Regions from separate parts of the Ferrigenium straubiae genome, predicted to be linked through region 1. Evidence: predicted binding sites of a transcription regulator. Region 1 holds the regulator's gene; the other holds the start of a gene.
What was found. Region 1 encodes sigma-54, which starts transcription at its own class of promoters, with help from an activator protein. Its sites were predicted from a motif close to TGGCACNNTTCCTGCT; they were not measured.

Region 1 (3,416 bases):
GCGCCGTCCTGCAACCCAAGCCGAAACAGGGCGCAGCCGCGTCTTCCGTGCCGGATGCGCTGCCGATCAGGCCTAGTGTATCCCTGCCTTCCGCAGATTGAGCGGGTTCATGAAATATTTTCCGGATTTGCATGATGAGTGAATTGCGTGCGGTTGGCCTCAAGAAAAAGTACGGTTCGCGCACCGTGGTGCATGATGTTTCGCTGTCGCTGAAGAGCGGCGAGGTGGTCGGCCTGCTCGGGCCGAACGGCGCGGGCAAGACGACTTCGTTCTACATGATCGTGGGGCTGGTCGCCGCCGATGGCGGGGAGATTTTCATCGATGAGCAGAACATCACCCACATGCCGATACACCGCCGCGCGCGCCTCGGGCTGGGCTATCTGCCGCAGGAAGCCTCGATCTTCCGCCGCATGACCGTGGCGCAGAATATCCAGGCAGTGCTGGAATTGCAGGATCTTTCCGATGACGACCTGCAGAATCGCCTGGAATCGTTGCTGGAAGACCTGCATATCACGCATATCCGTGACAATCCGGCCATCAGCCTGTCCGGTGGCGAGCGGCGGCGTGTGGAAATCGCGCGCGCGCTGGCGACCGACCCGCGCTTCATCCTGCTGGACGAACCGTTCGCCGGCGTGGACCCCATCGCCGTGCTGGACATCCAGAAAATCATCCGTTTTCTCAAGGAGCGCAATATCGGCGTGCTGATCACCGACCACAACGTGCGCGAGACGCTGGGCATCTGCGACCGCGCCTACATCATCAATGCCGGAGCGGTGATGGCGGAGGGCAAGCCGGATGAAATCATCTATAATGAGGGCGTGAGGAAAGTTTATCTGGGCGAGCATTTCCGGCTTTGATGGCAATGCACCCCGGAACAAACACCAGGCAATGAAACCGGCGCTACAACTTCGGATATCCCAGCAGCTGACGCTTACACCGCAGTTGCAGCAGGCTATTCGCTTGCTGCAACTCTCCACGCAGGACATTCATCAGGAAGTCGCCAGAATGCTGGACGAAAATCCCATGCTGGAATTGGCCGAAGAACCCGTGTTGGCTGTTTTTCCACGTGACGATACCCCCATGGAGACGCGCGACAGCGCGAGTTCGGCAGACGATAGGGTCGAGCAGAGCAGAGCCGACGACCGTGGCGCAGACGATTTCGGCAACGAGCAGGCGGACTGGAATACCGCTGGAGGCACGGCACACAGCACCGATGATGAGGATGAAACCTACCCCGAGCAGGCTGCCGGCGAGGCCAGCCTGCGCGAGCATCTGCATAACCAGCTGACCACCAGCTCGCTGGACGACAGGGACCGCAGGGTGGTCGGGATGCTGATCGATGCGCTGGACGAGAACGGCTATCTGGCGCAAGACTTGGGCGAGCTTGCCGAGCTGCTGCCCGCAGAGCTCGAAATCACCCTGGACGACCTGGAAACCGCGCTGGTGCAGCTGCAGCATCTCGACCAGCCCGGCCTAGGTGCGCGCAATCTGGGCGAGTGCCTGGCCCTGCAGCTCAAGGCATTGCCCGAAGACACGCCGCAGCGCGATTTGGCGATCCGCCTGGTGGGCCATCACCTGGATGCGCTCGCCGCACATGATTTTGCCAGGATCAAAAAACTGCTGCGCTGCACCGACGATGACCTGCGCACCGCGCAGCATCTGATCGTGGAACTGAACCCCAAGCCTGGCGCGGAGTTCGACCGGAGTGTTGCCGACTACGTGGTGCCCGATGTGATCGTCGAGAAGCGCGGGAACAAATGGCGTGCGCGGCTCAATGCGGAAGCCATGCCCAAACTGCGCGTGAACCAGATTTACGCCAACATCCTGCAGCAGCGCGACGACAAAGGTTCAGCGGGGCTTGCCACGCAACTGCAGGAAGCGAGATGGATGATCAAGAACCTGCAGCAGCGTTTCGAAACCATCCTGCGGGTCGCGCAGGCGATCGTGGAACGGCAGGGCAATTTTTTCGAACATGGCGAGATCGGCATGCGCCCGCTGGTGTTGCGCGAAATCGCCGAAACGCTGGAACTGCATGAATCCACGGTCTCGCGCAGCACCACGCAAAAATTCATGCTGACCCCGCGTGGCATATACGAATTCAAGCATTTCTTTGGCAGCGGCCTGTCCACGGAAAGCGGCGGCACCTGTTCTTCCACCGCAATACGCGAGTTGATCAAGCAACTGGTCAGCGCGGAAGATACCCGCAAACCGCTTACCGACAGCCGCATGTCAGAAATCTTGGCACAGCAGGGCATCGTAGTCGCCCGGCGTACCATAGCAAAGTACCGGGAGGCAATGCACATTCCCCCGGTGAATCTCCGTAAATCACTCTAAATAAGGGAGCAAGACATGAACCTCCACCTGACCGGGCGCCACCTGGAAATCACACCCGCCATCCGCGACTATGCGACCGGAAAAATCGGCAAGATCAAACGCCATTTCGACAATGTGATCGACGTTAATATCATCCTTTCCGTTGAAAAGCTGAAGCAGAAGGCCGAAGCCACCATCCATATCAGCGGCAAGGATGTCTTCGTGGAATGCGAGGACGAGAACCTGTATGCGGCGATAGACGCGCTGGTGGACAAGCTGGACCGCCAGGTGATGAAGCATAAGGAAAAGCTGGCGGCACGCCGCCACGACGACTCCGGCAAGCATCACGCAGCAGAATAATCACCAACGGGCGGCGGCAATGCCGCCCATTTTTATGCGACGTTGATAATGAACCTGATCAGCAAAATCCTGCTGCCCGCCAATATCCTGCTGGACGCCGAATCCACCAGCAAAAAACGCGTCTTCGAGCGGGTCGGCCTGCTGTTTGAAAACAACCAGCAGATCGCGCGCAGCCAGGTGTTCGACAGCCTGTTCGCGCGCGAGAAGCTCGGATCGACCGGCCTGGGGCAGGGCGTGGCGATCCCGCATGGGCGCATCGCCAAACTGCGTGAGGCGACTGCCGCGTTCGTCAAAACCTCCCACCCGATTCCGTTCGATGCGCCGGACGGCCAGCCGGTGAGCCTGATTTTCGTGCTGCTGGTCCCGGAGCGCGCCACCGACCTGCACCTGCAGATTCTCGGCGAGCTGGCGCAGATGTTCAGCGGTGCGCAGTTCCGCAACCGCCTGTTAGCCTGTGAAGATGTGGCCGGCATCCATCAGCTGTTCTGCGACTGGAAAAGCACGGCATGAGCCAGGTCAACGTCCGGCAACTGTTCGAAGACAAACAGCAGCGGCTGCAGCTCAGCCGCGTTGCCGGCACGGACGGCGCGGACCGCATCATCGACAGCGACAGGGTCAATGCCTCGAACAGCGAACTTATCGGCCATCTCAACCTGGTCCACCCGAACTGGGTGCAGGTGTTCAGCCGGACCGAACTCGATTATCTGCGCAACCAGGGTGCTGATGAGCGCGCCGGCGCGTTC
Region 2 (3,416 bases), 1.2 Mb from region 1:
GACCTCATTTCCTACGGGAGAGACGGGCAGGCCGGTGGGGAAGGTGAGGCAGCCGATATCGTCAACTGGTAGACGATACGGCAGGAAAGCCCACAGGTTTGCGGCTAGCGGGCAATAGGTGGTTTTACTTATTTTGCGAGGCTGTCACCATTGTAATAATGGCCGCCATCCTGCCGCCCTTGGCAAGGCGTGGCGCATCGCGTCCGATCATGAAAAGAGTGGGTCGCTGTTTGTCGGCTAGCAGTTCAGACATACCACCTGTTCCCCATGCATACTCCACCGAAGCCTTGGTGTTGTTGCCGGAATGGGACATATAAACCGGAGATAACGATGGGAAAAAAGAAACGCATCCTGATCATCGAGGATTACCCACTGCTGAGAATTGGCATCAGGACATTATTGTCGCGGGAAGCGGATATCGAGGTTGCCGGTGAATCTGACGATAGCCGCGATGCCGCGCTTCTGGTCAAGGTTTTCGCCGCCGACCTGGTGCTGATGGATCTGCCCATACTCGGCATGAGCGGCATGGAGGCCATTGCGGATATCAAGCGGCACCACCCGGACACCCGCGTACTGGTTCTTACCATGCACAAGGCGGTCGAATGCGTTCATGGAAGCCTGCTGGCTGGCGCCGATGGCTACGTTCTCAAGGATGATGCACATGACGAATTGCGCACCGCAATTCGCTGCGTGCTGAACGGCAAGAAATATCTGAGTTACGGAATATCGGCTACCAACGGTTGCCTGGATGCCCGCGATTCATTGAATCACGGCAAAGGCCACTACATTTGCGCTGTGCGGCATGCGACTGACTGGAGGTAATGATGAAAGAGAAAAAACGCGTTCTGATCGTCGAAGACCATACCCTGTTGAGGGCCGGCCTCAAGGCATTGCTATCCCAGGATACGGAGATCGAGATTGTCGGCGAAGCGGAGAATGGCCGCGATGCCGTCCGTATGATTGCGACGACCGCTCCCGATCTGGTGCTGACGGACCTTTCCATGCCCGGCATGAATGGCATCGAATCCATCGTAGACATCAAGCGGCGCTACCCCGGCGTCCGCGTACTGGTGCTCACGATCCATAAAACGGACGAATACATTTTTGAAGCCATGCGTGCGGGCGCCGACGGCTATATCCTCAAGGATGCATCGCACGATGAATTGCGCATCGCAATCCGCAGCGTGCTGAACGGCAAGACTTACCTGAGCCCGGACATATCGGCAAAAGTGATCAACGGTTATCTGGATACCGACAAATCATCCAGCCCGGTCAGCACTTGGGATACGTTGACCCACCGCGAGAGGGAAGTGCTGAAGCTCGTGGCCGAAGGGCATCCGAACAAGTTCATTGCCGACTACTTTTGCCTGAGCATCAAGACGGTCGAAAAACATCGATCCAATTTGATGAAAAAACTCAATCTGCACAATGCATCGATGATAACTGCCTATGCCATAGAAAGAGGGCTGGTTACCAATTAGCCGCCGTAATACCCGGTTGCCTGAAGTTTATCGCCATATGGCGTTCGCCATATTGTCCTTGCATCCTTCCGTTCCCCCCAAGGTATGAAACCCTGTCGAAGCGGGCTTTGAGCCGCAGAGGTGAACCTTTACCGCAGAGCGATCACGCGTCCGTGAGGGATCGAATCCAATATCTCCTCAGCCTCCGGTAGTGAATGAAAAAATGCAACATTTCCTGATGCAAATATGCAGTCCATTGCGTAGTGCATCAGTTTGCCGCAGCAGTAATACTCGAATTGCGAACCGCTGCCGACAACCCACCCTGCAACGGGAGTGACGCGTACAGCACCACTTGGGAGAACACGTGGGAATTCCAAACAATCCTGAAAGGAACATAACCATGAAACAGCGCAAATTCAAGCTAAAGCAGGTGGCCGTAGCGGTTTTGTTCGCGATCAGTTCACCGTTGATAATCGATTCCGCCTACGCGGGCGCCGGATGGGCCGATAGTACCAATTCGACCGGCGCACCCATCAAGGTGCCTACCTTTTACGCCAACAGCCCATCGGGTATGCGGCCAGACCTGTCTCCGACGGCGGCACCGGGGGCGATGGTCAACACCGGAACTCCCTTAAGGAAATTCGTCGATGGCCTGCCGGGCCTGACCGCTGCCGGGACGAACAATCTCGGCCAGTACATTCCCGTTGCGGTGAAGGATGCGGCTTCCTATCCCGGCTCCGATTATTATGAAATCGGCATCGTCGAGTACACCGAGAAGATGCATAGCGACCTGCCCAAGCCCACCACGCTGCGCGGTTACGTTCAGCTGGAGACAGCTGCGAATGCCGCATCGAGCAAGCATATCGCGCTGAAGTACCCCAATGGCACGGCCATCATGAATGCCCAAGGCGCGCAGATTTACGCGGTTGACAACCCGCATTACCTGGGGCCGTTGATCAGCGCCACCAAGGATGTTCCGGTGCGCATCAAATATTCCAACCTGCTGCCCAAGGGGCACTTCGCTGCGGGAAAACGCAATGGCGACCTCTTCCTGCCGGTGGACAAAACCCTCATGGGGGCAGGAACCGGCCCGAATGGCGGCACTGAGAAATACACCGAAAACCGCGCCATCATCCACCTGCATGGCGGCGCCACGCCGTGGATCAGCGATGGCATGCCCCATCAATGGATCACTCCGGCAGGGGAAACCACTTCCTACAAGAAAGGGGCGAGCGCCCAGAATGTCCCCGACATGCCTGACCCGGGCGATGGCTCCCAGACGCTGATCTGGACCAACCAGCAGAGCGGCCGCTTGATGTTCTATCACGATCACGCCGCCGCGATAACCCGCATCAATGTCTATGGCGGCATGGCGGCGGGATACCTGTTGAGCGACCCGGTGGAAAGCGCCTTGCCTGTACCCGCCACCCAGATACCCCTGGTCATTCAGGACAAAACGTTCGTGCCCCAGGACGTCGCCCAGCAGGATGCGAAGTGGGATACGGTGCATTGGGGCCAGCCGGGCGATTTATGGTATGCCCACGTCTATGAGCCGAACCAGGATCCGAATTCCTTCGATGGAACGAACCCGCCCGGCCGCTGGGACTGGGGCCCATGGTTCTGGCCCGTGTTCCCCTCGGCATATCCTCTGCCGACCGGCGCATACGGCGACGTGACTACCACGCCCGAAGCATTCATGGATACTCCGGTCGTGAACGGCACCGCCTATCCTACCTTGGCCGTCGATCCCAAGGCCTACCGCCTGCGCATTCTCGCTGCCGCGAACGACCGGTCATTCAACCTGGGGCTGTATGTCGCCGAACCCTTGACCGTCACGGTGACCTCCGGCGGCAGCGGTTATTCCGCTACTCCTACCGTCACCATCACGCCTGCTGCAGGCGACACCAGCGGCACCACCGCTACAGCGACGTCTACTGTCGTGGCCGGTGTCATAAC

Region 2: the regulator sigma-54 is predicted to act here: its motif matches at 1,685-1,700, upstream of ACRRNM_RS02455 (choice-of-anchor D domain-containing protein).

The regions. Positions count from the first base shown of each region.
Region 1 covers NZ_CP194331.1:1,752,265-1,755,680, reverse strand. The annotation lists gene lptA (lipopolysaccharide transport periplasmic protein LptA) at 1-101, shown strand, start outside; gene lptB (LPS export ABC transporter ATP-binding protein) at 135-857, shown strand; gene ACRRNM_RS08455 (RNA polymerase factor sigma-54) at 889-2,334, shown strand; gene hpf (ribosome hibernation-promoting factor, HPF/YfiA family) at 2,350-2,673, shown strand; gene ACRRNM_RS08445 (PTS sugar transporter subunit IIA) at 2,722-3,183, shown strand; gene hprK (HPr(Ser) kinase/phosphatase) at 3,180-3,416, shown strand, end outside.
Region 2 covers NZ_CP194331.1:541,062-544,477, forward strand. The annotation lists gene gspG (type II secretion system major pseudopilin GspG) at 1-72, shown strand, start outside; gene ACRRNM_RS02445 (response regulator) at 331-822, shown strand; gene ACRRNM_RS02450 (response regulator) at 822-1,481, shown strand; gene ACRRNM_RS02455 (choice-of-anchor D domain-containing protein) at 1,861-3,416, shown strand, end outside.